Regions from separate parts of the Exiguobacterium sp. s5 genome, predicted to be linked through region 2. Evidence: predicted binding sites of a transcription regulator. Region 2 holds the regulator's gene; the other holds the start of a gene.

Region 1 (16,087 bases), on a different contig from region 2:
AGGTTTCAGCCATGGCCGAACGGGGGATATAAAATGTTTGATGTACAATCTCGATCATTCGCGAAGCGCTTCATGAAAGGCTTATTGATTGCTTTCTTCGCGCTACTCGCTTCACTTAGCTTCATTTTTTCAAACGGAGTCGATACGAACGTATCTTCATCCGTCACGATGGTCCAAGAGTAAACGCCCTCTCCTGACAGAAGGCGTTTTTTTGTTTTGTTCCGACAAAAAAAGGGATTTTTTATGCATCTGTCGAACGAACATAACGTTCGGCTTTTATTATTGAATCATCTGGGAAGGGAGAGTCACTCATGCTATTTTATTTTCTCACCACGATTCTTTCGGTCGTCGGTTTGTCCGTCTCGCTCCAAACCGGTTTTTTCAAAGACCCGATCGGTACATTCCTGTTCGCCGTATTGCTCGCCATGGGCTTATCTTCATTTAAACAGTTGGTCGCACAAACGAACGTCTTGCTCATCGAGCGCCGGAATCAAAAAAAGATCAAGCGCATCGTGGCGCGCATGCATTCAACTACGCGTAAACGTTCTACATAACGCTCGTCTTCCCCCTCCACTTTTGTTATTCTATTCTAGACAAGAAGAGCAAAACGGACTCAACCCGTAGGAGGCACAAACACGTATGAACGAAATCCCTTTATCGAACGAATGGCTATTGCGTTATTCACCTGTCATGGAGCTATGGCTGAAAGAAGACGGCATCTTGCTCGTCGACGATGACAATCGCATTCGACTCACGCTTGAAATCGGCAGTGACCAAGTCATGCAGTTCAAGAGCATCGAACAAGATGGGGCTTACTTTGCTGTGGACCCGGTGAATAAACGAATCACGTTCGAACTCGAGGAAGAAGAAGAGGAAAGCGATTCTCGCTTCTGGGAATAAAGATTCATGCCGAAGAGTCGGATTCTCGTCAAGAGAGGAAGACTCTTTCTTCGTGTCCAGACTCATTACTGAACGATCGAGAGGAGAAATATGTATGATCCGCACCGCCATCTGGTTTATCGCCTTTTTCGCCGTCTTACCGCTGACACTTCCGTTCTATCCGAAAGCGAAGCGACTGACGCCCCCGGAACGTTATGGATACGTCCAAACCGTCGCTTATAAATGGGCAAGCTTTCTATTACGAATCGCCGGCGCTCGCGTCCGTGTTCACGGCCAAGAGAACATCCCGAATGAACCGGTCGTCTACGTCGCGAACCACCAAGGGAACTTTGATGTCCCGATTATGATCACAGCGACGAAACATCCAAAAGCGTTTATCTCAAAAATCGAAGTGCAAAAGTTCCCAATCATTCCGCGTTGGATGGAACTGATGGGTTGTATCTTCATTGACCGCAGCGACCGGCGCCAGTCCATTAAAGCAATCCGTTCCGGCGTCGAGACGATCCAATCAGGACAGTCGATTATCGTCTTCCCGGAAGGCACCCGCTCAAAAGGCGGACCAATCAAAGAGTTCAAAGCTGGTAGCCTGACGCTCGCCACATCAAGCGGTGCCAAAATCGTCCCTGTCGCCATTAAAGGAAGCCACCATTTGCTCGAGACGACAAACCGAATCACACCGGGTACGGTCGACGTCACGTTTTTACCGGTCATCGATCCGGCAGACGTCCCGAATAAAGAAATTGCGGCGCTGGCAGAGACGATGATTCGCCGCGTCGTTGAAGGAGAAGAATCATGAGTTTATTAGCCATCGAAGGCATTCATAAAGAATTTGCAGATAAAGTCTTGTTCGACGACGTCACGATGACGATTCACCCAGGCAATCGCATCGGGGTCATCGGGGTCAACGGCTCCGGAAAGTCGACGTTCTTAAAAATCATCGCCGGCGTCGAGACCGCAGACCGGGGTTCGATGCAACACCCGAACGATTACCGGATTCGTTATTTGACCCAAACGGTCGACTTCGCCCCCGGGCAAACGATTTTAGACGCGTTGTTCACGAGTGAGACCCCGTCCGTCCAGGCGTTGAAACAGTATGAGCTCGCGCGCCAAGCACTCGAGGCGAACCCGACGAGCGAACAATGGTTGGAACGCTTCATGAAAGCCCAGCAAGCAGTCGATGCAGCCGACGCATGGGAGACTGAAGCGAAGTTGAAATCGATTTTAAATCGGCTCGGTCTTCCGGACGTGACGGCAGAGATCAGCTCGCTTTCCGGTGGACAACAGAAACGGGTCGCTTTGGCCGCAGCCCTACTCGACGAAGCTGACTTACTATTACTCGATGAGCCGACGAACGAACTCGACGCCGATACGATTGCTTGGCTTGAGACGATTCTCGCTGATTACCGGGGGGCCATCCTGCTCATCACCCATGACCGTTATTTCTTGAACCGAGTCACGAATCATATCCTTGAAATCGCCGATGGCACGAGTTACTTCTATGACGGCAACTATGAGCTCTTCCTTGAGAAGCGTGCCGAACGAAAAGCTCGGTCGCATTCAATGGAGCAAAAGCGGCAAAACATTTTGCGTCGTGAGCTCGCTTGGCTGCGTCGTGGTGCCAAGGCACGGACGACGAAACAGAAGGCACGCATCCAGCGCGTCGAGGACTTGAAGCATCAAGAGACGCTTGCCGAGGATGAGGCGCTCGAAGTATCCGTCGGTTCGCGCCGCCTCGGGAAAAAAGTAATCGAGGTGGAGAACTTGTCCTTCGGTTATGACGATCACTTGCTCATTGAAGATTTCACGTGGTTGTTCGGACGCCGGGAACGGTATGGCATCGTCGGACCAAACGGTAGCGGGAAGACGACGCTCATGAACTTGCTCGCCCATCGCCTTCAACCGACGCAAGGAACGGTCGTCCATGGCGAGACGGTCCATCTCGGCTATTACGGGCAACAAGTCGAATTTGAGGACACATCGCGCCGTGTCATCGATGAGATTGAACGCATCGCTCAAGTTATTTATACGCCGGACGGCGAGACGATCACGGCCAGTCAGATGCTCGAACGCTTCCTATTCACCCCGGACGCTCAATACAAACCGATTGCCAAACTGTCGGGTGGAGAGAAACGCCGCCTCGTCTTGCTCCGGATTTTAATGGACGAGCCGAACGTGCTATTTTTAGATGAACCGACGAACGATCTCGACACGGAGACATTGTCCGTCCTCGAGGACTATTTGGAGTCGTTCCCAGGCACGGTCATCGCCGTCAGTCACGACCGCTATTTCTTAGATCGGATCGCCGAACAGCTGATTGCGTTCGAAGACGGGACGATCAACGTTTATCATGCGGAGTACAGTGACTATTTAGCCACACTCCAAGAACAGACGAAGCAACAAGTGAAAAAAGAATCGAAAGAGAAGAAAGAGCGTGTCAAAGTCGATGTCGTCAAATTCACTTTTAAAGAGCAGAAAGAATGGGAGACGATCGAGGATGATATCGCCTCTCTCGAATCTGAGATCGAGGCAGCCGAGGCACGGCTCGCCGCAGCGGGTAGCGACCTCGGTAAAGTGAATGAACTGTACGCCGACATTGCCGCGTTGAAAGAAGCGCTCGATGCGAAGATGGAGCGATGGGAATATTTATCGGAGATTGATGAACAAATTCAAGCACAGAAGAACTAAAAACAAGGATCACGCGTCGGCGTGATCCTTGTTTTTCGTGTAGCCATGTATGGACAATTCGAGTGCAGCGCTTGGAAGCACCCTGTTCACCCTTTACTGACGATATTATGTTGAAACGCATAAACGACAGCTTGCGTCCGGTCATAGACGTCGAGCTTCGTCAAAATATTGGAGACGTGCGTCTTTACCGTCTTCAACGAGATGTATAGTTCGTCGGCGATGACTTGGTTCGATTTCCCTTCCGCCATCAATTGTAAAATCTCACGTTCCCTTGCCGTCAGACTCTCGTGCAACGTCTTTTCCGGATGTCGGAGCCGTTCGAGCATCTTGCCCGTCACTTGGGCGGCCATGACCGGATTGCCGGCTGCCGTTTGCCGAATCGCATCGGCGATTTCATTGGCGTTTGCCGTCTTCAAGACGTAACTCATCGCCCCGGCCTCAATGACGGGATACACTTTTTCATCATCTAAGAAGCTCGTCACGACCAAGATTTTGGCGTCTTTCCAACTCGCCTTGATCCGCTTCGTCGACTCGACCCCATCGACAGGCTCCATCACTAAATCCATCAAGACGACATCGGGCTTCTCGGCGATGGCAAGCTCGGCCCCTGTCGCGCCGTCCGATGCTTCTCCGACGACTTCGATGTCAGGCTGCGTCGACAGAAACGCCGAGACGCCGGCCCGCACCATCTCATGGTCATCAATCAATACGACTCGAATCATTCTAACCCCTCCACTTGTTGTTTCACACGCACTTCAATCTGAGTACCGACGCCTGGCACACTGACGAGTCGTAACGTCCCGCCGACCTCAGCCGTCCTCTCTCTTATCGATTGTAAGCCATATGAGGCGACTTGTGTATCATCGACATTAAAGCCGATCCCGTCGTCGTTTATTTTTAAGATGACCGTCTGTTGCACGGTCCGCATTTCGATTTCAAGTCGTTTCGCTTTCGCATGGCGAAGCGTGTTGCTGATCGCTTCTTGGACGATGCGGAACAGTTCATTCTCAGTATGTCGCGACAATTCGACTTCTTCGAGGCGCCATACGAGCTCGGTCGATTGTTTGCGTGACAGTTCTTCTAACAGGCGCTCGATTCCCGTCTTGAGCGTCATTCCTTCGAGCTCGACCGGACGGAGTTGCAACAGGAGCGAACGCATTTCCGCCTGAGCAGTTTGTGCCATCACTTCGACCTGCTCGATTTGTTTGGCCGCCACGTCTGGTTTTGAAGTGATCGTCTGTTTAGCTGCCGTCGTCATCATCGAGATGGCGTACAGTTGCTGACTGACCGAGTCATGGAGTTCACGGGCGACACGGCGCCGTTCTTCGACGACTGCTTCGCTGCGCGCTTCCTCGACACTGACAGGTCGGTCCCCGACCCGTTTGGCCATCTCAATCATTTCCGTGCGTTGCTTAGAAATCCGGGCGATCCGTTCGAGTGTATCTCGATAAGGCGACAATGGACGGAATGTAATCTCTTTTTGATTCTCAAGCTTCCACAAGGCGATCGCCACTTCCCGGAAGTCGCGTCGCAAATAAAAATACGAACCGACCCCGAAGATACTACCGATCAAGACGGCGATGACGAGGATAGACACACCGAAAGGCAACCCTTCTTCACGTGTGAACAAATCTCGGAGTGAAGTCGAGTCACCTATTAAAAATGCGATCGTGACGAACAGTGCCGTCAGTAGGCTGCTAAATAACTGATGCCAGACGACCGTCCTTGGATACGAATCCTTCTTCATACGGTCATCACCTCGACACTTCCGCTCATGAGCACGATATGGATGCGGACTTTCCGCGTTGCTGCTTGATAATCGTCCGAAGCCGTGTAAAAGCGACGGTTGAACACCGGTGAATAGTTCGACTCATCGACTTGAATCTTGCCGAATCCGATTGATGCATCAATCGAGTAATCGTAGCCGGCCGGAATGAGAATTCGGACGTCCCCGGCGAGTCCGTTCAATAGTAAGAACGTTTCTCCCTCCGGAATGATGGCGCGCGACAAGTCGAGTTCGACGTCACGCAATAAGAAGAATTCATTCGTGTCTTGAAGCACGTAGTGACCGCTCTCTTTCGTCCCAAACGAAAAGGCCTGTTCTTGCCGGATATGTGACTTGAACCGACTCGATTCGAGCGGACGATTCTTGTACAGTCGATAGCCGAACATGAGCAATAAACCTGACAATACGAAGCCGAACGCCGCCGACGAGAAGATGAGCCCGACGAGCATGATACCGCCAATCCCGTAAAAGATATAGCTGACCGGCTGATTGCCTTTGCGGCTAAAACGACGCCCGATATACAGCAACAATAGCGGGACGACCATGCTGAAGAGGACGCTGTTACCACCCGTCGCGATATCGATAAATAGTCCAATGGCGAATAGAATGATCATAAAGCCGATGATTTGGCGTGTGTTCCAACGTTCCACATTGCTTCCCCCTCTCTAACAGTATGTAACATGAAGCAAAGAAGCGATGGCCCAACCATTCGCCGGACCATCGCTGAACCGTTGCGTCAGTCTTGTTTGAAACGACGCTCAAGTTCTTTTAGTTTTGCTTCGAAATCATCTTCGTCCGCTGGATCGATCTTCTCTTCAGCGGCCGGTTCTTGTTTCTTCTCTTCTGCTTTTTTCTCTTCTTCCGTGAATGGATGTGTCTTCGACGTCTCTGCCCCGAAGATTTGATCGAGCGCACCTTTCAATAAATCCAGGTTCTCACGCATTGCGAACTCATACCGTTTGTTTTGCATCTCATCGAGTTTCAGTCGCATCTCGAGAGCTCGGCGCTCGAGGGTATCGAGTTCACGTGCTCCTTCATCGAGGAGACCTTCAAAATAACGATACTGCTCACCGTAATGCTTCGACTCGAGAGCTGCCCGTTCGGCGAGCTTGTCTTCGCCTGCTTGTTTGGCGAGTTCCGTCTGCTCGTAACGCTTATCCGCCATCAGTTTAGCGTCATCACGTTTTGTCGCCAGCTCATCGAGGAGCGCTTTTTGACGTTCGACGAGACGTTCGACAGACATCGCTTCTTTTTCAGCACCACGGATGTGGCGGTTCAACTCGGCCTCCCCGCTCGAACGCGGTGCCGAACGTGGACCCTCTTTATCTTGGAACTTCTTCATCTCTTTCGACAATTCTTTCGTCAACTCGTTAGCTAAATCACGAAACTGGTCAAATGGTGTTTTCATCATAATATCCTCCTTGTGAAGCTTAGCGACGGTTTACAAACTTCTGCCACACTTGATCAAACGATTGAAAGCTGCTCCGGTTCGCACGCGAGCCGTCCGCATTCAAAATCTCGACGTCTTGTTTTTGGTTGGCATACATCATATACCCTTTAAACAATACCCATGCCACCACAATCCCGATTAACGCCCAAATATTCGATAAAATTGTGATGATCCCGATCACGGCAAGCGCGCCGTAACCGATTTTTGCGCCGACATGTGTCACGGCCATGAATCTGACTCCAGCCCACAGTGCTAAGAGCGCCCCCAAACCGAACATGATCATATTCGGTAAAAAGCCGATTAGAACGAGAACTAAAGAGATCGCGGCCACAATGAACAATACTTGCTTCACCTGGCGATTCATCGATTATCCCTCCTCGTTAAGTACACTCTTATCATAATACGTTATTTTCAATAGTGCGACGAGCGGAAGGCTTGTTTTCCCTCGGTCTGTAGACTGAGATGATAGCGTTCTCAAATCGTGTGTTATACTAGAGGCATCGAACAACGAAAGGATGATGTTTTATGAGCACCGTACAATTCGCAGTACACACTTTGTCAGCCAACAGGAGGGCGACTGTCCTCCACAACTAAAAGGAGGATTCTATTTGAATCAAACAACGACAACGGGACGTGTCACGGCACAGTTCCAACATATGTATACCATCACGACTGAAAGTGCGAACTATACGTGCAGTGTCACCGGGAAATTCCGACATGAGGCCGAAAGCGAGCGCGACTATCCGGTCATCGGTGACTTCGTCGAGTTCACCGTTCGTGAGCATGGTCAAGGCGTGATTCGGCGTCTCCTTGAGCGGCGCACTGTCCTGTCACGGGCAGCGGCCGGCAACGAGACGCGCGAACAATTGATCTGCGCGAACGTCGATTTTATCTTGATCACGATGGCGTGCGGACATGATTTCAACCTGCGCCGGCTCGAGCGCTATTCGCTCGGCGCGTGGGAAACCGGAGCCACACCGCTCATCATCTTGACGAAATCGGACCAAGTCGACAACGCCGAGGCGCTCGTCGATGAGCTCGCTTTGACGGTTCCGGGGGTCGATGTCTTCCCTGTCAGTTCACTCACAGGCGACGGCGTCGAGGCGTTGCGAGCCGCACTGCCGAGCGAAAGCACGATCGTACTCGTCGGTTCGTCCGGCGTCGGGAAATCGTCACTGACGAACGCGCTTGCCGGTGAGACCGTCGCCGAGACACAAGCCGTACGCGAGAGCGATGAGCGCGGCAAGCACACGACGACGCATCGTGAACTGTTCCGGATTGACGATTTGTTCGTCATCGACACCCCGGGCATGCGTGAGTTCGGACTTTGGGACGGGGCCGATCACCTCGACGACACGTTTCGGGATATCGAGGCACTCGCGGAGACGTGTCGATTCCGGGACTGTTCGCACAGCACCGAACCGGGCTGTGCCGTCCGATCCGCCATCACATCTGGAACGCTCGATGCGAAACGCTATCAGAGCTTCGTCAAGCTCGAGCGCGAGCTCCGCTACGCGGAAAAACGGCAAGCGGAGGCGGCACGTCTCGCTGAGAAGAAGAAACGAAAAACGAAAGCTTAATCTAAGAGAGGAGTCACAGAAAAACTGTGGCTCCTTTTTCGACCTTCCCACCCTAGCACCAAGTCTTATCACCAATCCGACATTTGTGAACAATCGTTCAGAAATAGTTCGCATAAATGCAGGCAAAACCCTCGAAAGAAAGCGGTTTCTCCGCTACAATGGATTCGTATTCGCACAGATGAAAATCGCTAGCACACAGGGAGAGACTTATGAAAACATTGAACGAACGCGCACTTGAGATGCACGCCATGCACCACGGGAAATTGGAAACGACACCGAAAGTCGACGTCGACACGAAAGAAGCGCTCAGCCTCGCCTACTCACCGGGTGTCGCCGAACCGTGCCGTCGCATCGCTGAAGATAAAGAACTGTCTTACGATTATACACTCCGTGCCAACACGGTCGCCGTCGTCTCGGACGGAAGTGCCGTCCTCGGCCTCGGCAATATCGGTCCAGAGGCCGCGCTCCCGGTCATGGAAGGGAAAGCCGTCTTGTTCAAAAGCTTTGCCGGGGTCGATGCGTTCCCCATCTGTCTCGACACGCATAACGTCGACGAGATCGTCCGGACGGTCGAATTGCTTGCGCCGACATTCGGTGCCGTTAACTTAGAAGACATCAAGGCGCCCGAATGTTTCGAGATCGAGGCGCGCCTGAAACAGACGCTCCCGATTCCCGTCTTCCATGACGACCAACACGGGACGGCCATCGTTGTCCTAGCAGGTCTCGTCAACGCACTGCGACTCGTCGACAAGACTATGCCTGAACTTCGGGTCGTCATGAACGGTGCCGGGGCTGCCGGCATCGCCATCGCGAAACTGTTGAAGCGTTTCGGCGTCGAAGACCTCGTCATCTGTGACACGAAAGGCGCAATTTACGAAGGACGCGTCGAAGGGATGAACCCGTTCAAAGATCAAATCGCCAAAGCGACAAACCGGAAGCAACATGAAGGGACGCTCGCCGATGTGCTTCAAGGTGCCGACGTCTTCATCGGCGTCTCGGCGGCCGGTGCCGTCACCGAAGAGATGGTTCGTTCGATGGCTGTCGACCCGGTCATCTTCGCACTCGCGAACCCGATTCCGGAGATCATGCCGGACCTCGCGACAAAAGCCGGGGCGCGTGTCGTCGCGACCGGTCGTTCCGACTTCGCCAACCAAGTGAACAACGTCCTCGCCTTCCCTGGTATTTTCCGCGGGGCGCTTGACGTTCGCGCCACCGAGATCAACGAAGAGATGAAAGAAGCGGCCGTCCACGCGATTGCCGACTTGTTGACCGAGGAAGATCTCATAAACGGGGTCGTCATCCCAAGCCCGTTCGATGAGCGAATCGCACCCGCCGTCGCAGTCGCAGTCGCCAAAGCCGCCGTCGAGACCGGCGTCGCCAAGCGCCCACTCGATGAGGCCGCCATCCGTCAGCACGTCAGTCAAAAACATTTGTAATCCAAAAACTGCGCAGACCGTGACGGTCTGCGCAGTTTTTTAAACGGTTCCTTGTAAGATTCCTTCCGCCCATTCGACTTCTTCCGTCGTCGGGGGTTTAATCCCTTTGAGCGGATAGTCGAGACCGAGTGCCTCCCATTTATAGACACCCATCTCATGGTACGGCAAAATTTCGACTTTCTCGACGTGGTCGAGCTTTTGAATGAACGCGGCCGTGCGGCGGAGCGCTCCTTCATCAAGTGTCCATTCCGGGACGAGGACGTGGCGAATCCACATTTTCGTTCCGCGCTCGGATAAATGTTCAGCAAGCGCGAGCGTGTTGACGTTGCTCCGTCCCGTCAGTTTCTTACACATGTCATCGTCGATATGTTTGATATCGAGTAAGACGAGATCCGTATGATCTAAGATGGCGTCCAAGTTAGGGGGACGAAGTGCACCCGACGTGTCGAGTGTCGTGTGGAGCCCGTGTTTCTTCGCTTCACGCAACAGCGCTTCTAAAAACTCTGGCTGCGCGAGCGGGTCGCCCCCTGAAATCGTGATACCGCCTTTTGATGCTTCCATGAACGGACGATAGCTGAGCGCTTCTTGAATGACGTCCTCGGCCGAACGATGGTTATTCTTTTTGAAATCCCACGTGTCAGCGTTGTGGCAATACAAGCAACGAAGCGCACAACCTTGTAAAAAGACGATAAAACGAATTCCCGGGCCGTCAACGGTTCCAAACGATTCGACCGAGTGTACATATCCCATTGTCATCGAAATGACCTCCTAACGAATGAGCGACCTTCAGAAGAAGGCCGCCAAGCCTTGATTACTTACAATGAACCGTGGAACGTCCGGTTGATGACGTCGATTTGTTGTTCGCGCGTCAACTTGATGAAGTTGACCGCATAGCCAGAGACGCGGATGGTGAGCTGTGGATATTCTTCCGGATGCTCCATCGCATCGAGCAACGTTTCACGGTTGAAGACGTTGACGTTCAAGTGATGTCCTTTATGCTCGCCGCCCATATAGCCGTCAAGAAGTGCCGCTAAGTTGAGTTCACGAGCTACTTCTTCTTTGCCTAGTGCTTTCGGTACGATCGAGAACGTGTATGAGATCCCGTCTTGCGCATGCTCGAACGGAAGTTTCGCGACTGATGAGAGCGATGCGGCAGCACCTTTCGTATCGCGGCCATGCATCGGGTTCGCACCTGGGGCGAACGGTTCGCCGGCACGGCGTCCGTCCGGTGTGTTCCCTGTTTTCTTGCCGTAGACGACGTTTGATGTGATCGTCAAGACTGATTGCGTATGGAGCGCGTCGCGGTATGTTTTATGCTTACGCACTTTTTCCATGAACGACTCAACGAGTTCGACGGCGATTGAATCGACACGGTCATCGTTGTTTCCGAATTTAGGGAAGTCGCCTTCTGTCTCGAAGTCGACAGCAATGCCTTGCTCGTTGCGGACCGGTTTCACGGTCGCATATTTGATGGCTGACAGACTATCTGCTGTGACCGAGAGACCGGCGATTCCGCATGCCATCGTCCGTAGGATTTCTGGGTCATGAAGTGCCATCTCGATCCGTTCGTACGCATATTTATCGTGCATGAAGTGGATGACGTTGAGCGTGTTGACGTAGAGCTCGGCGAGCCAATCGAGCGTCCGATCGAAGTCGGCATACACTTTGTCGTACGTGAGCACGTCTTCGGTGTTCATCTCCCAAACCGGCGCGATTTGGTCGCCGCTCTTCTCATCGCGGCCTCCGTTCATGCTGTAAAGGAGTGCTTTTGCCATGTTGGCGCGGGCACCGAAGAACTGCATCTGTTTCCCGATCTTCATCGGTGACACACAGCAGGCGATGCCGTAGTCGTCGCCAAACTCTGGAAGCATGAGGTCGTCGTTTTCATATTGGATCGCAGACGTCTCAATCGACATCTTCGCGCAATATTGTTTAAATCCTTCTGGCAATTTCGTCGACCAAAGCACCGTCAAGTTCGGTTCTGGTGCTGGCCCGAGGTTTGAGAGTGAATGCAAGAAGCGGAATGAGCTCTTCGTCACGTTCGAGCGACCATCCTCACTCATCCCACCGATTGACTCGGTCACCCACGTTGGGTCACCCGAGAACAATTCGTTGTAGTCAGGCGTGCGCAAGAATTTGACGATCCGGAGCTTCATGATGAAGTGGTCGACGATTTCTTGAACGTCTGACTCGGTCAAACGACCTGCTTCGATATCACGTTCTGCGTAAACATCGAGGAATGTCGAGACACGTCCAAGTGACATCGCGGCGCCGTTCTGTTCTTTGACGGCTGCGAGATATGCAAGGTATACCCATTGGTACGCCTCTTGTGTATTTTCCGCCGGACGGCCGAGGTCAAACCCGTACGCCGCACCGAGTTGTTTCAACTCTTGGAGGGCCCGGAGCTGCTCAGACATTTCTTCCCGTGTCCGAATATCTGACTCTGATAAGAAACCGCCACGGTTCGCCAAGTCTTTTTTACGTTCTGCAATCAAGAAGTCTAACCCGTACAAGGCAACACGACGGTAGTCGCCGATGATCCGCCCCCGGCCGTAAGCGTCAGGAAGACCTGTGATGATCCCTGACTTCCGCGCCGCCCGCATCTCAGGTGTGTACGCATCGAAGACACCTTGGTTATGCGTTTTGCGAATTTCCGAATAAATCTTTGTGATTTCAGGGTTCGGCTCGAAACCGTATGACTCAAGGGCAGCGTCGACCATCCGGATCCCGCCGTTTGGATGAATCGAACGTTTGAACGGCTCGTCCGTTTGAACACCGACCACTTTCTCGAGCTCTTTGTTTAAGTATCCCGGTCCGTGCGAGACGATTGTCGATGGGTTGTTTTGATCGACCGCCCAAACACCACCGCGTTCCCGCTCTTCTTTCGTCAATTCCATCACTTGTGCCCAAAGACGGTTCGTCGCATCGGTCGGTCCGACGAGGAAACAATCGTCCCCTGTGTATTCGTGTCGGTTCAAACGGATAAACTCACCGACGTTCACTTCGTTCGTCCACTGCCCAGGTACAAATCCTGACCAGGCTGATTTAATTTCGGTTGCCATTGTGGGTCACTCCTCATAGTTGAGATAACTGCGTGCTTTCTATAAGTTGAGTGTACGTGAAAACGTGAACATTTTGTTTTACATTCTTGTGAAAGTTGTAACAATCTCATGAACGTTGGCACAAAGCCGTTTTTGTAAGCGCTTTAAATACTGTTATAATGCAAACACCCTTCCTTCTGAAACAGATAAGTCTTGTTACGGCAGGATTCAACTCATTTCTGTATCATTTCAGATGGGATGTGACGATTTATACAGTTTTCGTAGTGATGTACCTCACACCTCGGGGATAGAACTTGAATTTTTGCCTTATATCGGACACAATGAAGGCAGAACATTGTAGAAGAGGAAGGGGTTCTTCCCATGACGTACGAATTATTGACAGCCGCTCACGATTTAAAGACCGGCGACCGCATCTCTCTTAAAGTAGAGGAAAACGGTGAACAACGTGACGGATTCATCACAGAATTTGAAGACGCAGGTTTTTGGATTCGGTTTGACGACGACATCGAAAACGAGGATTTCATCGACTACCGCGATAACTTGCTCGCGGCTCTCATCTCGCGCCCGATTGACGTGGCAGCGACGTATCCAGAGCTCGCCCCATACGAACGGTTGACGAAAGAATTGCAGTATCGTGTGTATCAAGGCTTCACCGTCGAAGGCGTCGAGGCGTCGGCTGACCAGATCGATGTGCACATCAAACTCATCGAGGACGGACAGACGTTCACACAGACACTCCGTTCTTCATTCGACCAAGATACTGAACATGTTCGCTATATCTAAGACAGGGAGCGCTTATGCTTCCTTTGTTTTTGCCCCACGATAAGGAGAATTGATATGAACTTTACAAAACCATTTATTAACGAAGCCTGGGATCGCCTTGGCTTTACTGAACCAATGCCGGTCCAAGCCGAAGCCTTCCCACTTCTTCTTGACGGAAAAGACGTCACGATCGAAGCGCCGACAGGTACCGGGAAGACGCTTGCTTACTTATTACCCGCCATCGAAAAAATCGATGCGTCGAACGACCGCATCCAAGTCGTCATCGTCGCGCCGACGCGTGAACTCGTCATGCAGATTCAAACGGTCGCGCAACGCTTCACCGAGAAAGGTGACGTCCGCATCGCTTCGTTCATCGGTGGCGTCGAGTTGAAACGTCAAATCGACCGGTTGAAGAAAAAACCACATTTGATCGTCGGGACACCGGGCCGACTCGTCGAACTCATTGAGAAGAAAAAGTTGAAACTTCACGAGACGCATACGATCGTCCTCGACGAAGCCGATCAAATCATCGATAGCGGTTTGACAGAATCTGCCGAACGGATCATCAAACATACGGCGCATGAACATCAAATCGCCCTCGTCTCGGCGACACTCACAGACACGCTTCAAGCTTGGGCTGCCCCATTCTTGAACGAACCGGCCCACGTGAAAATCGAGCGGGCGGTAAGCGCACAAGTCACCTATGGCTACATGTTGACGACGCGTCGGTATAAACCAGAGTTGCTCCGCCGCCTGTCTCACGTCGACAACGTCAAAGCGCTCGCTTTCATCAACAACCGGTCGTTCTTGCCACCGTTGAAAGGTGAGCTCGACAAAATGAAAGTGAACTATCGCATGCTCGACAGCTTGAAAGGAAAGCGCGAACGTGTCGAAACACTTCGTGAGTTCCGTAAAGGTGACTACCCGCTCCTCATCACGACTGGCCTCGCAGCCCGTGGTCTCGATATCGAGGAAGTGACGCACGTCGTCCACTTCGACTTGCCAGAATCAATCGACGACTTTATTCACCGCTCAGGCCGGACGGCACGCGGAAACGCGGCTGGGACGGTCCTCTCGCTCGTGACAGATGAGGATTTGACCCATTTGAAATCGTTCGCCCGTCAACTCGGCGTTGAATTGAAAGAACTCGAGATTTACCGTGGCGACGTCATCGAGAAACGAATCGAGGATAAACCGCCGGTCGTCAAGCGTCCTGCGAATAAACGAGGACCACGCCGATGAAAAAAGACCGGAAAGTAATTCCATTCCCTTTGCTCGTAGAAGAGTCCGAATTGCTGGCCGAGCTGAAAAAATTGTATGAGCAGGCCGCGCTCGCGCGTAGCACGCAATGGACGAACTATATACAAGAGATCGCCTCGGAAGGCACGTGGCACTTGAAAGACGCGGAGCTATTCCGCGACCTCTTTATCGACTGGGCCGTCTTTTTCGAGACGGATGAAGACGGGATGACGCCGCATGGCCGCTACTTGGCGGATCACAAGGCCGAGATGTCCCCCGCCCTCTATCACGCGCTTCGGGGCTTGGCGGTCCCGCGCTGCTCGGTCTTCGAAGTGACCGAGGACGGTTTACGCGATTGGGAGACGAAAGAAATCTACAAAGTGACGCTTCCGGAGGCTCGTGAACCGGGCGATGTGATGCTCGGTAAACTGCTCGATATCCGCGGCAACTGGCGATTCGGGTCGGCGTTCCTCGCCCTCCCGGCGAAGATGGCCGGTAACGTATCGGACCTGTATATCGATTTCACCGACGAGGTCGGTCCAGGTGCGTTCCTCGACCAGTTCCCGGAGTTCTGTGCGGAACTGATCGACATGTTGCTTGATCTAGAAGAAGGGGTCATCATCCCGAAACCATCAAAATAAGCGTGAGGCGGCCGCCTCTCGCTTATTTTTTATTCCACGTAATATTCTGTGTTGATCACCAATGCTTTCGCCTCGTCGTTCGTCGCTTTCACCGTGGCGCTCGAGATGGCTTTTCCATCTTGATAGACGTCGATGACGGCCCCGTCTTTCGTAGGGCGGGCATGGTACAGTCGGTCCCCGATGTATGAGGTCGTGCCGACCGAACCATCGATGACTGAACGTGTCGACTGCTTCCCAGTCTTCAAATCGATGACGAATTCGGTCCCGTCTTCTTGTAAGGAAATCAATTGACCCTCGTACACCGTCGCGTTCCACATGTCACCGTCTGGCATCAATTCAACGACTTGCTTCGTTTCCGCATCATACGCATAAATCCCAATCTTTTCTTGCTCACTTAAATAAGTTTCTCCATTTTCCGTGATGGATGTTTGCTCGGTCATGCCAACCGGGATGAACCGATTATCCGCGTCAATCGTCGCCATGTGCGGTCGGAAAGCCCACGATGTTCCAGTCACGGTCGAAATGGATTCATCTTGTAACGCCACG
Region 2 (16,087 bases):
GAGGCAAGGTCTTGGACGGCCCGGACCGATTCTTGCTCGTCTCCGGCGATGAACATCATCGACATGTTCGGATTCTCCAAGTTCTCGACGCCGGTCTGGTTGAACGCCTTGACGATGCGGACGTGCGGTGCGAGTTCCTGCAGATGCTCGGCCCCTGATTTCCCTTCCGGTCGCTCGATCGCGTCAAACTCTTTGGCGATTGGATTCGTCACGTCGATGACGATCTTATCGTCCAAGTCCCGAAGCGATTGAATCAAATCGACGGCCGCCGCGAACGGTGTCGTCAATAACAAGATTTGCGCATTCGATGCCACTTCTTGGAGCGACATCGTCCCTTCCCGTTCTGACCGTGTCCCGTACAACACGTCATAGCCGACGTCCTCGAATTTGCGTCCGAGCGTCCGCCCGACTTTTCCGGCCCCTAAAATACCAATCTTCATATAGTTCGACTCCCCTTCACAGTTCTTCGTCCGTCCGTGTCACCGTGCCGCCAAGTTCAGCCGCCAGTCCATCGAGCACCGAGTGATCGAACTCTTCCCCAATCGCCATCACCCCGGTCTGTCCAGGCTCGATATTTCCGACCGTCCGCTTGAACGTCTCTTGAATGCTCTGGACGTGTTTCAAATCTTTCGTTCCTCCGATGAGTCCTCCCGTGAGCGTGCCGAATAGAATCCCGAACGGTCCGCCGAGAATCCCGACGGCCATCCCGATCAAGGCACCTTTCGTCGACTTGTTCGTCGGCGTCAGTTGGACGGCGTCCTCGAACGAGAAGGCCCCGTTATCTTCACGCTTGATGACGACGAGTTGTTCGAACCCGACGAGTCCTTCGGCGTGGTACTTCTTCAACTTGCTGAATGCTTGATACGAGATCGACTCCTCTGGAAACGTGAACGTGACGATATGGTACGGTTGTTTTTCCTTCTTGGCCATATTGGCTCCTCCTTTGACAGGACCAGGTGACACATCAGCTTTCTCTTACCCCTTCCCCGGCTTCAGACGAAAAAAAACCTGTGGAACCTATACATTTCCAGTAGGTTTATATGGTAAAATTTTCATATCACAACTGAGATAGGAGCTACACTTATGTCCCGTCCGCTTCGCAAATCTGCCACGAACCGCTCACTCTTCGGTGTCTGCGGCGGCATCGCTGAATACTTTGACTTGTCCCCGCTCGGCGTTCGTCTGCTCTTCCTGATCGTACCGGGGAACTTTCTCATCTAGATGATCCTCGCCAACTCGATGAAGGACGCTCCACGCTATCTATAAAAAACTCGGAAGCCGCGGCTCCCGAGTTTTTTTATGCGTTGACTTTGTCTTTCATCGCCGCGAGCGCCCCGCTGTTGATGAAGTGCCATGGCTTGTTGTAGTGAGGTTGGAAGAAGAAGTCGACATAGGCGAGCTCTTCGACCGTCATCTCGTTTTGGATGGCGAGCGACAACGTGTTGACCGCTTGCGTCATGTCCGCTTTTGAGAGGACTTGTCCACCGACGACGCGATGCGTGCCGACTTCATAGACGAGTTTGAACTGAACCGGTTCAGCCGTCGGCATGAACTCCGGACGGTACGCATCTTCAATCACGACACTCTCGACGTCGAGGCCGAACAAGGCGGCCGCTTCTTCTGTGAGACCTGACGAGGCGATATTCCAATCATACAGGCGAAGACCTGACGTTCCTTGCGTCCCTTGATAACGGACACGCGGTGCAATCAAGTTCTCAGCGACGAGCGTTCCCATGCGGACGGCGTTCGTCGCGAGCGGGATGTAGGCATGTGTGCGCGCCGGGTTGTAATAGACGGCACAGCTGTCACCAGCCGCGAAGACGTCCGGGTTGCTCGTGCGCATATACTCGTCGACGATGATGGCGCCGTTGCCGAGCATGTCGACTTGGCCTTGAAGGAGTCCCGTGTTCGGGCGGAAGCCGACACAGAGGATGACGAGGTCAGCCTCGAACTCACCTTTATCGGTCACGACGTGCGTGACGTTTCCATCTGTCCCGCGGAACGCTTCGACCGTCTGGCCGAGCTCGAGGTCGATGCCACGTGACGTCATGTCCGCTTCAAGTTGATCCGTGAACGACTTGTCGAGGTACTTGTTCAAGATGCGGTCGGCACTATCGATGAACGTGACGTGTTTACCGTACACTTCGAACGCTTCGACGAGCTCGACACCGATATAGCCGGCACCGATGACGGCGATGTTCGTCGCATCTTTCGCCCGCTCGATGATGCGTTGGGCGTGGCCATAGTTTTTGCAGAGCTCAATCCCAGTCATCTCGATGCCAGGGAGCGTCGGGACGATCGGCCATGAACCAGTTGTGACGATCAAACGGTCGAACGTGTCATAGACGTCTTCTCCCGTGTCGAGGTTTTTCGCATGGACCGTCTTCGCTTCCGTGTCGATGTTCAACACGTCGTGCTTCATGCGCATCGTCGCGCCGAGTTCTTCGAGTTCGGTCGGTGACGCGTAGAAGAGCTCTTCCGCACGTTTGACGACACCACCGACGTGGAGGGCGATCCCACACGAGAGGAAGCTGACGTTGTCGTTGCGCTCATACACCGTGATGTCGAGATTGTCGTGCTTGGCGAGTAATCCTTTGACTGCTGCTGTTCCTGCGTGTGTACATCCGATGACTGCGATTTTCATATGGTTGTCTCTCCTTTGAGTGTTAGGTAAGTTAGTGTTTGTGATAAATATCACATTTACTTTCTGAACTTAGTGTACTATTTCACAAGAAGGTTTGACAATCCCTTTGCTCACTTTTTCACGTAATTATGTCTAAAGTTTGAACTCCATGTGTGACAACAAAAAAACCGTCCCGCAACCGGAACGGTTCACTTATGAGTTTGTGGTGCGTCGTCCTTTGACCCAGTGATAGATAACGACGCCGATATAGGTGAGGAGACCGATTACATACAGACTAATGCCAATCAAAATCCAGCCCAGCGCGTCCCAACCGCGGACGAAGACGAGTCCGATGATACACGATATGTATCCCACGAGGAGCAACGTCAACGAGAAGACGAGTCTCCGCTTGAATCGCGATTTCAAAAAGTTCAGCACGGCAATCAACAAAATTGTCGTCAACACGCCGATGATGATGAGTTCATCCCCGTAGTACTCCCAAGCCATCGCTTCTCCCCCTGACCTATGTTTGATTGGTTTCATCGTATCACGGCTTTCCCTCGTTCCCTATCTCTAAAAAAAGCCATCCGCATCATCGCGAATGGCTTTTTTGTTAACGAACGTAAATCGTCTTCGTCACGCTTCGGCCTTTTGGCGTCACGAGACGGAGTGTCAATTTCGTTCCTTTCTTTTGTGGGGTGAAACTGAGCGTTGTCGACGTGGCCGTCACCGTCTTCTTCGCGAGGACCGTCGACCCCCGCGTGAGCGTCAATGTGCCATACGCGACGTTCGATGTCGCCTTCAGTGTCTTCGATGCGCTCGATGGAATCGTCGTCGCGAGCGTCGGTGTCGGTCCAGTCGTCACCTTCACCGTCTGCGCATGTCGGAACGTCCCGCTTTGGCTCGTCAACGAGAGCGTCGCATTGACCGGTTGCCTCGTGAAGCGGAGCGTCACACGTCCGGTTCTGCTCGCCTTTGCAGTAGCCAATACTTTCGAACCGTTCTTCAACGTGACCGTGCTATTCGGGATCACGTACCCGACCCAGAGTGACTTCTCATCATTAATCGAGAGCGTCGACAGCGACGTTTTCGGCAACTGGATCGAGACGTCACGCGATTTCGAGCCGACCGATGCTTTGACGCGAACACGATCCCCCGGTTTGGCGGGGACGGTGTAACGTGTCGTCGATAGGCGTTTGGCCGAGACGAGTTTGTCATTTACATAGAAGCGCACTGTCGCCGTGCTCGTCTTTTTGATTGAGAGTGTCGCTTGTGTCTTTGTCATCAACGTGTCAGTTACACTGAGCGTCGGAGTGAACGCACGAACCGTCTTCGTGAGTTCATACGTCGCATCGCCGCTCGAACGTGTGACGAGAATGACATCCCCTTCTTTTAATGGCGTCTCGAACGTGTACGGCATGACGCGTGTTGTCGCCACATGCGTACCATTTCGATAGATGCGATAGGCCTGATCGGTACTCGATGTGATGTTGATGGATTTGTCATATATTAACGGTGTCCGAGTCCACGAAAAGACAGGCGGTTCCACTCTTGTCTCCACGGTTGTGAGCCGGAACGCTGAAGCAGGTGCCTCTTTTAATTTGAAGTAGACTTTTGTTCCGATGTCTACAGGCATCGTATTAAACTCTTTAATCGAAATGAGTCCGTCTTCATCTGCCTGCTCATTCGAAATTTCGTAGTATTTCCCACTGCGAATCAACACATCCACTGCGGCGTTCGGCGTCGTTTTCAATGTGACACCTGAAGTGACCGTTTTCGTCAGAACCGAGATACCATTTGATGAAGTATCGTCACTTTCTTTGACCGTCTGAAGTTCAATCGGATCGGCGTAAACACCTGACCCACTACCGATTTTCACAGTCACACGCGATCCAGGTGTGAACCACCGCGCCGGTTGCCACGTATAGCGCCCCGACTCATCCGATTGGACCGTCGCCGATTGATAGTTCAACAATGAATCCGATGAGTTCGATTGATACAAGTTTTTCGTCACACTGACAAACACCGGCGTGTTCGGTGCCGTCTTCCCGCTGATCGGGCCTAAGACACCGGTTGGCGGGTCGAGTGTGAGTGGCACATAGTTCGATGCCCATAAGTCTAACCGGCGCTCAAAATCGTTCCACTTAAAAATCATGTCATACGACTCATTCGTCTGTAACGTCAGTTTCCCTTGCTCCCAAACGAACGGGTCGTCTTGATAGGCTAAACGTGCCGTCAGCTCAGTCGCTGGAATCGGTAAGGCCGTACCATCAACGAGCGTGGCCGTTCCGTTGACGTCATATGGACGACCTACCTCATAGCGATTCGTCGTTTTCGGCACATTGACATTCAGTTGCCATGGTGCTTTCCATAAAGACTCCGGCGTGTACACTTCCGTCTTCTTCATACCAAAGACGTACCAAGGACCGTGTTGTCGAATGTCAGCATCATCAATCGGTGCCTCTTTCCACTCATTCGTGCTGACGTTATAACTGACATAGAATGTCGTATACATTTCTCGCGTCATGAAGTAGTAGGTGCCATCTTTCCACGTAAGATTACTTACGTTTGCTGCATCTTTCTCAATCCATCGTTTCGTCGCCAAATCGAAAATAAACATGTGCTCCGAGTCATCACTTTTGATCACGAACCATTGATTCGCTTCTTTCATGTGACGGGCCCACCTCACCTGTCCTGAATAGGAACTGATTGTCTCAAGCACCTCTCCTGTAACCGTCCGCTTCGTCACTTGACCGTCGGCGAACGCGAGGACGTTCCCATCATCGAGCAGACTGTATACCTGATCGCTGCCTTTCGTGAGCGATCCGAGAATATCACCTGACATCGATGTGATGATATACTTTTCGTCATCAGCCCATAACATCATTCCTGTTGTTACATTCGTTGAGACGAGTCGATTCTCACTTCCTGCTTCGATTGGGAATGTCGTCGCTTCATTCGTACGTATATCCCACATCACCCACTCCGGCCATCCTTTTAACATAAATCGGCCGTCTCCGATGGCATACATATTATAAGCAGCAGACACGCGAATCGGTAACGTATATTCCTCACCGGTCTGAATGTGAACAAGCGTCTCCGGATCTCCCGAACGCCACACATACCCACTATCTCCTACGACTTCTCCTGCCGGAATGATTTCCGGTTTGGCATAGTCTTCTGCTCGGACTTCTACTCCCGGTGCTACCATCATGACGAGCACCACGAGCATGCTCCATAACCACTTCTTCATTACTCTCCTCATTTCTGTTTATGAATGCATAACTTTCAAAAATAATCCATTTTTTTGATTTAACCCTCCTAATTTTAAGTTGTTTTTTCAAAATTGAATAGCCCTAAAATCAAAAAAACACCACGTCGCATGACATGGTGTTCACTTCTCATTCATTTGTTTCATCAAATCCATCTGTTCTTTCACCATCGCCTCTTTCTCACGTCGGAGCACACCCCGGTACGTGATGCGTGAAATCGATAAACTGATCTCATACAAGAAGAAGAGCGGCAGTGACACCATGAGGTGCGACGTCAAATCCGGCGGCGTGATGAAGGCCGCGACGACGAACAAGGCGAAGTAGGCGTACTTCCGGATCGATGACAGGAAGTACGGCGTCACGACACCGATGCGCGTCAAGAACATCGTCACGACCGGCAACTGGAATAACAGTCCGAATGGGATGGTCAGTTGCAACAAGAACGTGAAGTAGTTCGACGCCCCGATGATTTGCGTCAGACCAAGGTCTTGCCCGAGGTCCGTCGAGATATCGAGGACGAGCGGGAACAACCAATAGTAGGCAAACGCCAAACCGACGAGGAACAAGATAAAGATGATCGGAATATAGGCGAGCGTCGCTTTCCGCTCGTTCGGATGCAGACCAGGTGCGACAAACGCCCACAGTTGATACAGTAGAAACGGACCAGCCGCGACGAGCCCGATGACGAGCGCCAAATTCAAGTAAATCATGAGCGGGTCCGCGACCCCAAAGGCGTTCAATTCAAGGCCTCGTTCGACGAGGTCGGCCTGGAGATAGGCGAGCACATATTTGACACTCGGCAAAGCAATCAAAAAGAAGGCAAAGACGACAAATGCCGACAGCATCAGTCGTCTCCGCAGCTCTGTCAAGTGGTCGGACAGTGCCCGTTCTTGATCAGGTTGATGGCTCATCGCTTACTGCTCTTTCTTCTCAATTTCTTTCTTGTCTTTCTCGTCATGCTCGTTCATCATGCCACTCGTGGCGTTTTTGAACTCACGGAGCGTCTGTCCGGCGGCACGGCCGAACTCAGGCAATTTCTTCGGCCCGAAGATGATGAGCGCGATAATCGCGATGACAAACAGACTTGCTCCGCCTGGAATACCGACGACGAGTGACGATAATAGTAATTCCATTATTGATGGACCCCCTCAGCAGATGGATAGTGTTGCATAAAGTAAATGAGCGACTGGAGTTCGATCGACAAGTCGATATGATGGACGCGGACCGTATCCGGCACAGTAAGCCTGGCCGGTGTAAAGTTCAAGATGCCTTTGATGCCGAAGCGGACCAAGTCATCCGCGACAGGCTGTGCATAGGCAGACGGCACCGTCAAAATCGCGACGTCAATCTTGTTTTGCTTCATAATCTGTTCCATCTCATCGACGTGATGAATCGGGACACCGGACATCGTCGTGCCGACTTTTGTCTCGTCTGCGTCGAACCCGACGACGATATGTGTGTTATTGTTTTTAAGGAAGTTATAGTTGACGAAAGCTGTCCCGAGATGACCAACCCCGACCAAGGCGACGTTCGTAATCTCGTCCTGATTCAGTGTCTTACGGAAAAAGTCTAACAGATACTGTACGTTATAGCCATATCCCTTTTTACCGAGCGCACCGAAGTACGAGAAATCGCGACGGATCGTGGCCGAATCGACCTTGACCGCCTCACTCAGTTCAGCAGAAGAGACACGCTGTTTTCCTGATGAATGCAGGCTTTGGATAAACCGATAGTATAGTGGCAACCGTTTGGCTGTCGCTTGCGGAATCTTTGGTTCGTTTTGACTCAACGGAAAGAGCCTCCTTTTTACGACGCGTTTCAAACGAATCTAATTTCATACACCTTGATTGTAAACGAATTCACATAACCACTCAACGAATATACCTGAAAAGACTAAAAAATACAGTATACTAAATAGAGAGAAAGGGGTTTTTTCACTTGATCCTACTGCAAGTCAATAACTTATCGAAATCATTCGGCGTCGAGCCGATTTTAGAGAACGTCAAACTCGAAATCCAAGAAGGCGAACGCGTCGCCCTCGTCGGCCGGAACGGCGCCGGCAAGTCGACACTGCTCAAAGTCATCGCCGGGGAATACAACTATGACTCAGGCGATATCATGAAGCCAAAAGATGTGACGATCGGCTATCTCGCCCAAGATTCAGGACTTGAATCGAACGAGACGATTTGGAACGAGATGCTCACCGTCTTCACCGATTTAATTGAACAGGAAAAAACGCTCCGCCGCATGGAACAAGACATGGGATCTGAGCGCATCTTGAACGACCCGGCCGCCTATGAGCGCCTGCTGTCGTCTTACGATGAAGAACAGCATACGTTCAAAGACCGCGGCGGCTATCAATACGAGGCGACGATCCGCTCCGTCCTTCACGGAATGCGCTTCTATCCGGACGACTTCGAGCGCCGCATCGATACGCTCTCCGGTGGACAACGGACCCGCCTCGCCCTCGCGAAGATGCTCCTTCAAAGTCCAGACCTGCTCATCTTGGATGAGCCGACGAACCATTTGGACATCGAGACGCTCGGCTGGCTCGAGAAGTATTTGAGCGGTTATAAAGGCGCCGTCTTGATCGTCTCCCACGACCGCTACTTCCTCGACCGCGTCGTCTCGGTCGTCTATGAGCTGTCTCGCCACCGGAGCCGTCGTTTCGTCGGCAACTATACGAAGTATCTCGAGCAGAAGGCCGCGATTTATGAGCAAGAGAAGAAGCAGTTCGAGTCGCAACAAGAAGAGATCGCCAAGATGCAGGACTTCATCCAGCGCAACATCGCCCGGGCGACGACGACGAAGCGGGCCCAGAGCGTCCGCAAACGTCTCGAGAAAATCGACCGGATGGACGTGCCGGATGGTGACGAGCGTAGTGCCGTCCTCTCGTTCGCAATCAAACGCCAAAGCGGGAACGACGTGTTGAGCGGCAGCGACCTCGCCATCGGTTATGAGGAGCCGATCGCCCAGCATCTCCGCTTCCAGCTGCAGCGTGGCGAATCGGTCGCCCTCGTCGGTCCGAACGGAGTCGGCAAATCGACGCTCTTGAAAGTGTTGACGAAACAACAGCCGGCGCTCACCGGTGACATCCGCTACGGTACCGGCGTCGAGATCGGTTACTACGACCAGGAACAACAGAACTTGTCGGATGCCAACCGCGTCATCGACGAGATTTGGAACGACTGGCCGCTCATGCGCGAACAAGAAGTGCGCAGCCTGCTCGGTCAGTTCCTGTTCAGCGGTGACGACGTCATGAAACGTGTCCATGAACTGTCGGGTGGAGAGCGGGCCCGCTTGACGCTCGCGAAACTGAAGCTCGAGCAGCCGAACTTGCTCATCTTGGATGAGCCGACGAACCACTTGGACCTCGACTCGAAGATGATTCTCGAGAACGCCCTCGTCGACTACCCGGGCACGATCTTGTTCGTCTCCCACGACCGTTACTTCATCGACCGGCTCGCGACGCGCGTCTTGGAGATCACGCCGAACGGCATCGACGAATACCTCGGTGATTACTCGTACTACGTCGAGAAGAAAGAAGAACTCGAAGAACTGGCCCGACTCGCTCGTGAAGAGACGAAACAAGTCATCGTCAAGAAACAGCGCGCCGACAAGGAACAGCAACGCGAGGAGCGCCGGATGAAACAACGGATCGAGGAGATCGAGCTCACGATTGAGCAACACGAGGCCCGGCTCGAGGAAATCGAGCAGCTGTTGTGTGAACCGGACGTCTTCAACGACTTCGCTCGGGCACAGGAACTGTCGACCGAGTCCGATGCGACGAAAGAATCGATCACGGCGCTGTATGCAGAATGGGAGGAGCTCCATTCATGATGCGATTCCGTGCGATGCGAATCGAGTGGATGCACGCCTTCCTGACTGGTCTCGCCTACATCGTGCCGACCGGGACGGAGTACGTATCCGAACTGATTCGTGGGGAACCGACCGTCGTCCCGTCGTTCCTGTTTTATTTCCTGCCGGTCGTCATCGGCTTCATCATCCAGACGTGGAGCGGGATTGTGATCAGCTTGTTGAGCGGTCTGCTCATGAGCACGCTGTTTATCCGCCTCGTCGTCTGGCCGGTCGATGTGACCGTGCACAGCTTTTACACGCCCGGCTCGGTATGGGGCCACTTCTATCAGTCGACGCTCCTCATGTGGGTGCTCGCCTTGATCGTCTATGTCGTGAGCCGAGTGAATATGTGGTATAAACAAAAGAAACATCATCCAGAAGTATAAAAACAGGGAAGCCGCACTCCATTGTGGAGGTCAGCTTCCCTGTTTTACGTTTAGAAATAACGCAACGGTTGGAAACCGCGCGTGTGGAAGTCGAGCTTGATGCCGTCTTCCGTGATAAAAAACACGTACTCGTTCGTATCGACGTCACGGACGAACACTTTGTAGAATGTGAGCGCCTCTTCGTCGTTCGTCACATATTTTGCCTCATGCGTCGAGATGACTTGGGCGAACAATTGCTCTTCGTCAAACTCGTTGACAATGTCCTCGAACTTCGCCGCCTCTTCTTCGGTTGCTTCTCGTCCCGGTGCGATTTGATAATACGCATCGCTCGCTTTCGGCTGAACGCCGAGGTTGCGGTCGACGACGATGACGCTTTCGATGTCTTGATCGTCTAAGCTCTTATAGCCGTACAACGTCTCGACGAGCGTGTTCTCACCCGTGACCCGGCCGATGCCTTCGAGCGATTCCGCTCCCGTGAGCGACCGGACGCGTGTCGCTTCCGGAACGATTTCTTCTTGATAGGCGATATTATAAGCGCGGATGATCTCCCGTACTTGCAAAAACGTCGCGACGACGAGCAGTACGACGAGACCTCCAATGATTATGCGTTTCATCATCTGTATATTTCCCCCTAGACTGTCATGCTCTCTTCTAAGGATAACCCAGGAACCGCATTCATCGCCAGTGTATCGCGCTTTCCGCGCACATACGCGTGATGTGCCGCGACTCCAATCATACCGGCGTTGTCTCCGCATAGATCAAGTGGTGGGATGACGAGGCGGATGCCTTCGCGGTCCGTCGCTTCTTGAAGCGCGGCACGGAGTCCACGGTTGGCCGCTACACCACCCGCAACGAGTAGCTGCTTCGCGCCTTTTTCTTTCACGGCACGAATCGCTTTCTCGACGAGCACTTCGACGACGCTCGCTTGGAAGCTGGCCGCCAAGTTTTCAGGGATGACCGTTTCCCCACGCTGTTCGGCATTATGGACGGCATTAATCACCGACGACTTGAGCCCGCTGAAGCTGAAGTCGAAACTTCCTGCCTCGAGCCGAACCCGTGGGAATTTATACGTGTCTTCCCCGTCGGCTGCCAGACGATCAATGGCAGGTCCACCTGGGTAAGGAAGGCTGAGCGTCCGTGCGACTTTGTCATACGCTTCTCCGGCTGCATCGTCACGTGTCTCCCCAATGACTTCGAACACACCGTGCTCGGGCATATAGACGAGCTCCGTGTGTCCGCCCGAGACGACGAGACAGACGAGCGGGAACTCCATCTCTTCGACGAGTTCGTTCGCATAGATGTGTCCGGCGATATGATGCACGCCGATGAGCGGTTTGCTATGGGCGAAAGCGAGCGCTTTGGCCGCACTGATTCCGACGAGGAGTGCCCCGACAAGACCTGGTCCTTGCGTGACCGCGACGGCGTCGACGTCTTGCATCGTCACACCCGCTTCACTGAGGGCGTCATCGATGACGTAGGTGATCCGTTCGACGTGGTGGCGCGAGGCGACCTCGGGCACAACCCCGCCAAACCGTTTATGACTTTCAATCTGCGACGAGACGACGTTCGATAAAAGCGTCTTACCGTCACGCACGAGCGCGACCGACGTCTCATCACAACTCGACTCAATCGCGAGGATGAGCGATGTGTCCATCTGTTTCACTTCCTAACTTCGCCCAGTAAATATAGGCGTCTTCATTATTGTCTTGATAATATCGTTTCCGGCGTCCGGCATTTTCGAAACCGAACTGTTCGTACAGCTTTTGGGCGCCGATGTTCGAGACGCGCACTTCGAGCGTGAGCGCCGCGAGTGACTTCGAGCGGGCAAATTCAACGAGTTGCGTCAACAGCAGATTGCCGATGCCTTGCCCACGATATTCCGGTAAGACGGCGATGTTCGTGATGTGCCCCTCGTCTACGATTTGCCAAACCCCGACGAAGCCGACCACGCGTCGTTCATGCACAGCGACGAAATAGATCGCTTGGTCATTGCGGAGCATCTCGTTCATGAACGCTTCTTTCGTCCACGGAATAGCGAACGAGGCCTCCTCGACTTTGGTCACTTCTTCGACGTCGAGCCATGTCATGCGCCGGATTTTAATATCAGCCATTGTTTTGTCCCTCGAGCCATTTCGCTTCCGCCTCAGCGAGACGAAGATACTCGGGCTCAAACGCATGGACATCATTCGTGGCCTCACCTAAGGCGACGAGATCGCTCGCACGGCCGTAACTATGCGCGGCCGGTGCTTCGGTATAGTCGTAAGACGCGAGTGCGTCACGGAACGGCTCCACGTCGCCGACGACGACGAATGGTCCGCTGATATTGGCTTCGAGCCAAGCGGCGACCGAGGCGTGACGGTCGGGTGTGACGGCCTCGTTCTGTTGATAATGCCCGATATAGGCATTCCCTCGACGGGCGTCGATGAGCGCGACGACTGGGAGCTCCGTGTTCGGGGCCGCCGCCATAAGACGGAGCGCCGAGACCCCGACGAGCGGGATCTGAAGCGTGTAGGCGAGCGTCTTCGCTGTCGTGACACCGATGCGAATCCCCGTATAAGACCCTGGACCTGTCGTCACGACGATGCGTTCGAGTTCGGTCGGTGTCCATTTGACCGCGTTCATCAATTGTTCGATCATCGGCATGAGCGTGACGGCATGGTTTTTCGAGACCATGACCGTCGCCTCGGCTTGAATCTGTCCGTGCTCACTCAAGGCGACAGACAGACGTGTCGTCGACGTGTCAATCATGAGTTGTTTCATGCGAGCACCTCCTTCACGAGTGCATCATACGTGTCGCCGACGGGCGCGAACGTCAACTGACGTTCCTCGTCCCCGACTCGCTCGATTGTGATGGCGAGCCGTTCCGTCGGAAGTGACGACTCGATCAAGTTCGACCATTCGACGATGGCGACACCATCACCGTTGATGTATTCCTCGAGGCCAATATCGTCCCCCGTGTCTTCGAGACGATAGACGTCCATATGATAGAGCGGCAAGCGCCCTTGGTATTGTTTCATGATGGTGAACGTCGGGCTGTTGACGTTACGCGTGACGCCGAGGCCTTTACCAAAGCCTTGGGTGAACGTCGTCTTGCCGGCACCGAGGTCGCCGTCCAACGTTATGACCGTTCCGGCTTTGACGAGCGTGGCGAGTTTTTCTGCCACCGCCTGCGTTTCGGCCGCAGAATGGGTAATCAATGTATACATGATGTTTCTCCTTTAGTGGTTCTAGCGATACGTACTCATTGTACACTCAATTTTGCGCAAAAAAAAACACGAAACGTCATCGTTTCGCTATCTCATTTAAAAAATTGGTTGCGGGGGCTGGATTTGAACCAACGACCTTCGGGTTATGAGCCCGACGAGCTACCAGACTGCTCCACCCCGCGACGACATATGAAATTAAATAAAAATTGGTTGCGGGGGCCGGATTTGAACCGACGACCTTCGGGTTATGAGCCCGACGAGCTACCAGACTGCTCCACCCCGCGATGGTTTGAATTGTTTCGACATCCTCTATAATAAGTGAAGTAGTTATAAAATGCAACCTTTTTCTAAATGTTTTTTGAGAATTGGAATCGGGAACATGATAAGGAGTGTAACTTACTAGAGAAAAGGGGCGCGACCGTCATGTCGAAATGGGGTAATCGCTTTAAAAAATGGTTCTTTTCCGAACTGGATGCATCCGTCTATTTTCACACCGTACCGTTTCTCCCGAACGAAACCGTCCATGGAACGTTACGCGTGTCGAACACCACTTCACATGTCGTGCGACTGCAGGAGTTGACGCTTAACTTTTTGACGACTTTCAAAGACATCACGCTCGAAGGAAATGAGTTCAACCGCGAGGCCGATCTTCAAGAAGTCCCAATCCCTCTATCGGTCGTCCTCGAACCAGGTGCTGAAGAGCATATCCCGTTCACGTTTGATTTAACGATGTATGCCCCGTCGACAGCGGGCGCTCCGTATAGTGTGGAAGCGACCGTCTGGGACACGGACGGCAAACGGGTTTGGTTCGATGTTGTCGAGAATGTCGAAGTCGAACCGCTCCCCGCTTTGAAACGCTTGTTAGAGGCGACCGAACATGCAGGCCTCGAGCTCATGTTCGTCCGCAACGTCATCGACCCGCTCGGAGAAGAACGGCCGTATCCATTCGTCGAGAAGTATGGGTTTAAGCCGGTCGGCGACTGGGCCGACGAGTTCGAAGTCGTCAAATCGTTCTGGCGCATCGATGAGGATGGGGTCGACGTCTATTACTGGCTCGACAACATCGAGAAGCAACGCACACTTGAGTCGATTGCGAACGACGTCACGTTGCGCCATCGCTCGCTCACGTGGGACCAACTCGAGCGCGAACAAGATCGGCTCGGGATCGGGATCCAAGAAACGTTACGCAGCCACCGCTCATGATGAGCGGTTTTTTTGTGGGCTCCGCTCAATCGTCCAAACATTATCGCTTGTCGAGACGACCGTCTGGAACTTCTCACGATGCGGATGCATGAACAGTTCGTATTGAAACCGACGCTCGTCGTGCGAGGTTTTCAAGTAGCCCAGGTCCATCCCACGCTCTTGGATGTCCCGAACAGAACGACGGGCGAACTCAGTCTCGCTATCCGTATACAAATAGACCGATACATCGAAATAGTGAGGTTCGAGGAAGGCGACACTCATCCCTTCGATGATGGTGACTCGTTTTGCTGGATCGATCCAAGTCCGTTCGAGATACGGGACGTCGATCGTATAAAAGCCGATGCCTTCTCGTACCATCCGGACATCACGCTCGAGTGACAGCAAGTGATGCGCGGAAGGATGACAGGCCGTCATCTTGTAGTGATGCGTTTGACCGTCGACCGTATAGTCGATTATAGCACTCTTCCGTAACATCGAATCCGTGATGTAAGGGTCGGTATTGATATAGTTCACGTCCCCAAGACGCGCGCGTAAAGCATCAGCGAACGTCGTCTTGCCGGCACCTCCGTGTCCCGAAATCCCGATGACCGTATGTCTTTCTTGCCCGACTTCGTCGACGATATAATCGATCAAATCATTCATTTGAATCCCCCTTTTGGTACACTTCATATAGAAAGGAAGTGTACCAATCCCGATGTCCACTTGTCCATTTTGTCATCCACAGCTTGATCCATCACAACGAATCGTTGCCGAGAACGAGACCTGCTACTTTTTAATGCATGATCGTGAACAGGACGTGCTCGTCGGTTCAGGCATCATCGTACCGAAACAACACCGAGCGACGACGTTCGATCTCACGCCTTCGAATGGCATGATACATACAGACTGCTCCACGAAGCGAAGGTGTTCCTCGAAGAGACGTATAGCCCTGACGGCTATACGCTTGGTTGGAACGTCGGAATTGCTTCAAACCAGACCGTGCCCCACGCGCACTTGCATGTCATCCCGCGTTACACGGCAGGTCCCCATGCCGGGAAAGGGTTACGCCATTGGTTGAAACGACCAGAATGACCAAACAGCTCACCGCGTAAGGATGAGCTGTTTTCGTTTCGCTTCTATTTCTTTGAGTTGTCGCTCCAAACGTTCGACTTCTCTTGTCATTTTCTCGATCAGTTTAGCGATTTCTCGATCGAGCCCGTTCACTTTATCCAGTGAATCGTTGATTCGTCCATGCATCGTCCATTCCGAGAAAATATCGTCGAGGAAATAGTCAGCGAACTGGATCAGTGATCCGCGTTCAATCTGTAATCCGCTGACGACGCCTTTCACATCAGCCAACTCCCGCGAGAATCGCTCAAGTGCGGCTTGAAGTTCATGCATCTTCCGCTCCGAGGCATCGATGGCATCATGTTTCATCGCTGTCGCAATCAAACCCCCTCCAAAGAACGTATCATACGTCGACCAGCCTTTTGCACTGTCGAGATGTTTCAGTGTTCTTGAAATGGCAGTCCGCGCTGTATGTCCAGCACTAATGGCTTC

The links. Region 2 encodes Rex, which represses fermentation and respiration genes when NADH is low (regulators of the CRP and FNR family bind a similar motif). Its sites were predicted from a motif close to TTGTGAAATATTTCACAA; they were not measured.
Region 1: pflB (formate C-acetyltransferase) is a predicted target of Rex. The motif match lies at 12,986-13,003, and genes of this name have one in related genera.

What each region holds. Positions count from the first base shown of each region.
Region 1 covers NZ_JACSLK010000006.1:61,736-77,822, forward strand. Annotated here, with positions in the region: gene KNP60_RS12350 (hypothetical protein) at 34-183, shown strand; gene KNP60_RS12355 (hypothetical protein) at 312-554, shown strand; gene KNP60_RS12360 (hypothetical protein) at 640-900, shown strand; gene KNP60_RS12365 (lysophospholipid acyltransferase family protein) at 995-1,696, shown strand; gene KNP60_RS12370 (ABC-F family ATP-binding cassette domain-containing protein) at 1,693-3,585, shown strand; gene KNP60_RS12375 (response regulator) at 3,672-4,307, opposite strand; gene KNP60_RS12380 (sensor histidine kinase) at 4,304-5,332, opposite strand; gene liaF (cell wall-active antibiotics response protein LiaF) at 5,329-6,021, opposite strand; gene KNP60_RS12390 (PspA/IM30 family protein) at 6,108-6,779, opposite strand; gene KNP60_RS12395 (lmo0954 family membrane protein) at 6,802-7,185, opposite strand; gene rsgA (ribosome small subunit-dependent GTPase A) at 7,430-8,401, shown strand; gene KNP60_RS12405 (NAD(P)-dependent malic enzyme) at 8,611-9,837, shown strand; gene pflA (pyruvate formate-lyase-activating protein) at 9,877-10,593, opposite strand; gene pflB (formate C-acetyltransferase) at 10,653-12,899, opposite strand; gene KNP60_RS12420 (hypothetical protein) at 13,260-13,682, shown strand; gene KNP60_RS12425 (DEAD/DEAH box helicase) at 13,737-14,903, shown strand; gene KNP60_RS12430 (hypothetical protein) at 14,900-15,541, shown strand; gene KNP60_RS12435 (hypothetical protein) at 15,571-16,087, opposite strand, start outside.
Region 2 covers NZ_JACSLK010000008.1:1,759-17,845, reverse strand. Annotated here, with positions in the region: gene KNP60_RS14165 (NADPH-dependent F420 reductase) at 1-440, opposite strand, end outside; gene KNP60_RS14160 (hypothetical protein) at 457-930, opposite strand; gene KNP60_RS14155 (PspC domain-containing protein) at 1,084-1,221, shown strand; gene KNP60_RS14150 (FAD-dependent oxidoreductase) at 1,298-2,644, opposite strand; gene KNP60_RS14145 (YesK family protein) at 2,837-3,130, opposite strand; gene KNP60_RS14140 (hypothetical protein) at 3,237-5,876, opposite strand; gene tatC (twin-arginine translocase subunit TatC) at 6,018-6,806, opposite strand; gene KNP60_RS14130 (twin-arginine translocase TatA/TatE family subunit) at 6,810-7,028, opposite strand; gene KNP60_RS14125 (redox-sensing transcriptional repressor Rex) at 7,028-7,684, opposite strand; gene KNP60_RS14120 (ABC-F family ATP-binding cassette domain-containing protein) at 7,834-9,735, shown strand; gene KNP60_RS14115 (hypothetical protein) at 9,732-10,139, shown strand; gene KNP60_RS14110 (hypothetical protein) at 10,190-10,756, opposite strand; gene tsaD (tRNA (adenosine(37)-N6)-threonylcarbamoyltransferase complex transferase subunit TsaD) at 10,771-11,793, opposite strand; gene rimI (ribosomal protein S18-alanine N-acetyltransferase) at 11,765-12,250, opposite strand; gene tsaB (tRNA (adenosine(37)-N6)-threonylcarbamoyltransferase complex dimerization subunit type 1 TsaB) at 12,243-12,899, opposite strand; gene tsaE (tRNA (adenosine(37)-N6)-threonylcarbamoyltransferase complex ATPase subunit type 1 TsaE) at 12,896-13,345, opposite strand; tRNA gene KNP60_RS14085 (tRNA-Met) at 13,451-13,527, opposite strand; tRNA gene KNP60_RS14080 (tRNA-Met) at 13,553-13,629, opposite strand; gene KNP60_RS14075 (sporulation protein) at 13,769-14,548, shown strand; gene KNP60_RS14070 (uridine kinase family protein) at 14,543-15,190, opposite strand; partial or broken gene KNP60_RS14065 (HIT family protein) at 15,243-15,619, shown strand; gene KNP60_RS14060 (coiled-coil domain-containing protein) at 15,629-16,087, opposite strand, start outside.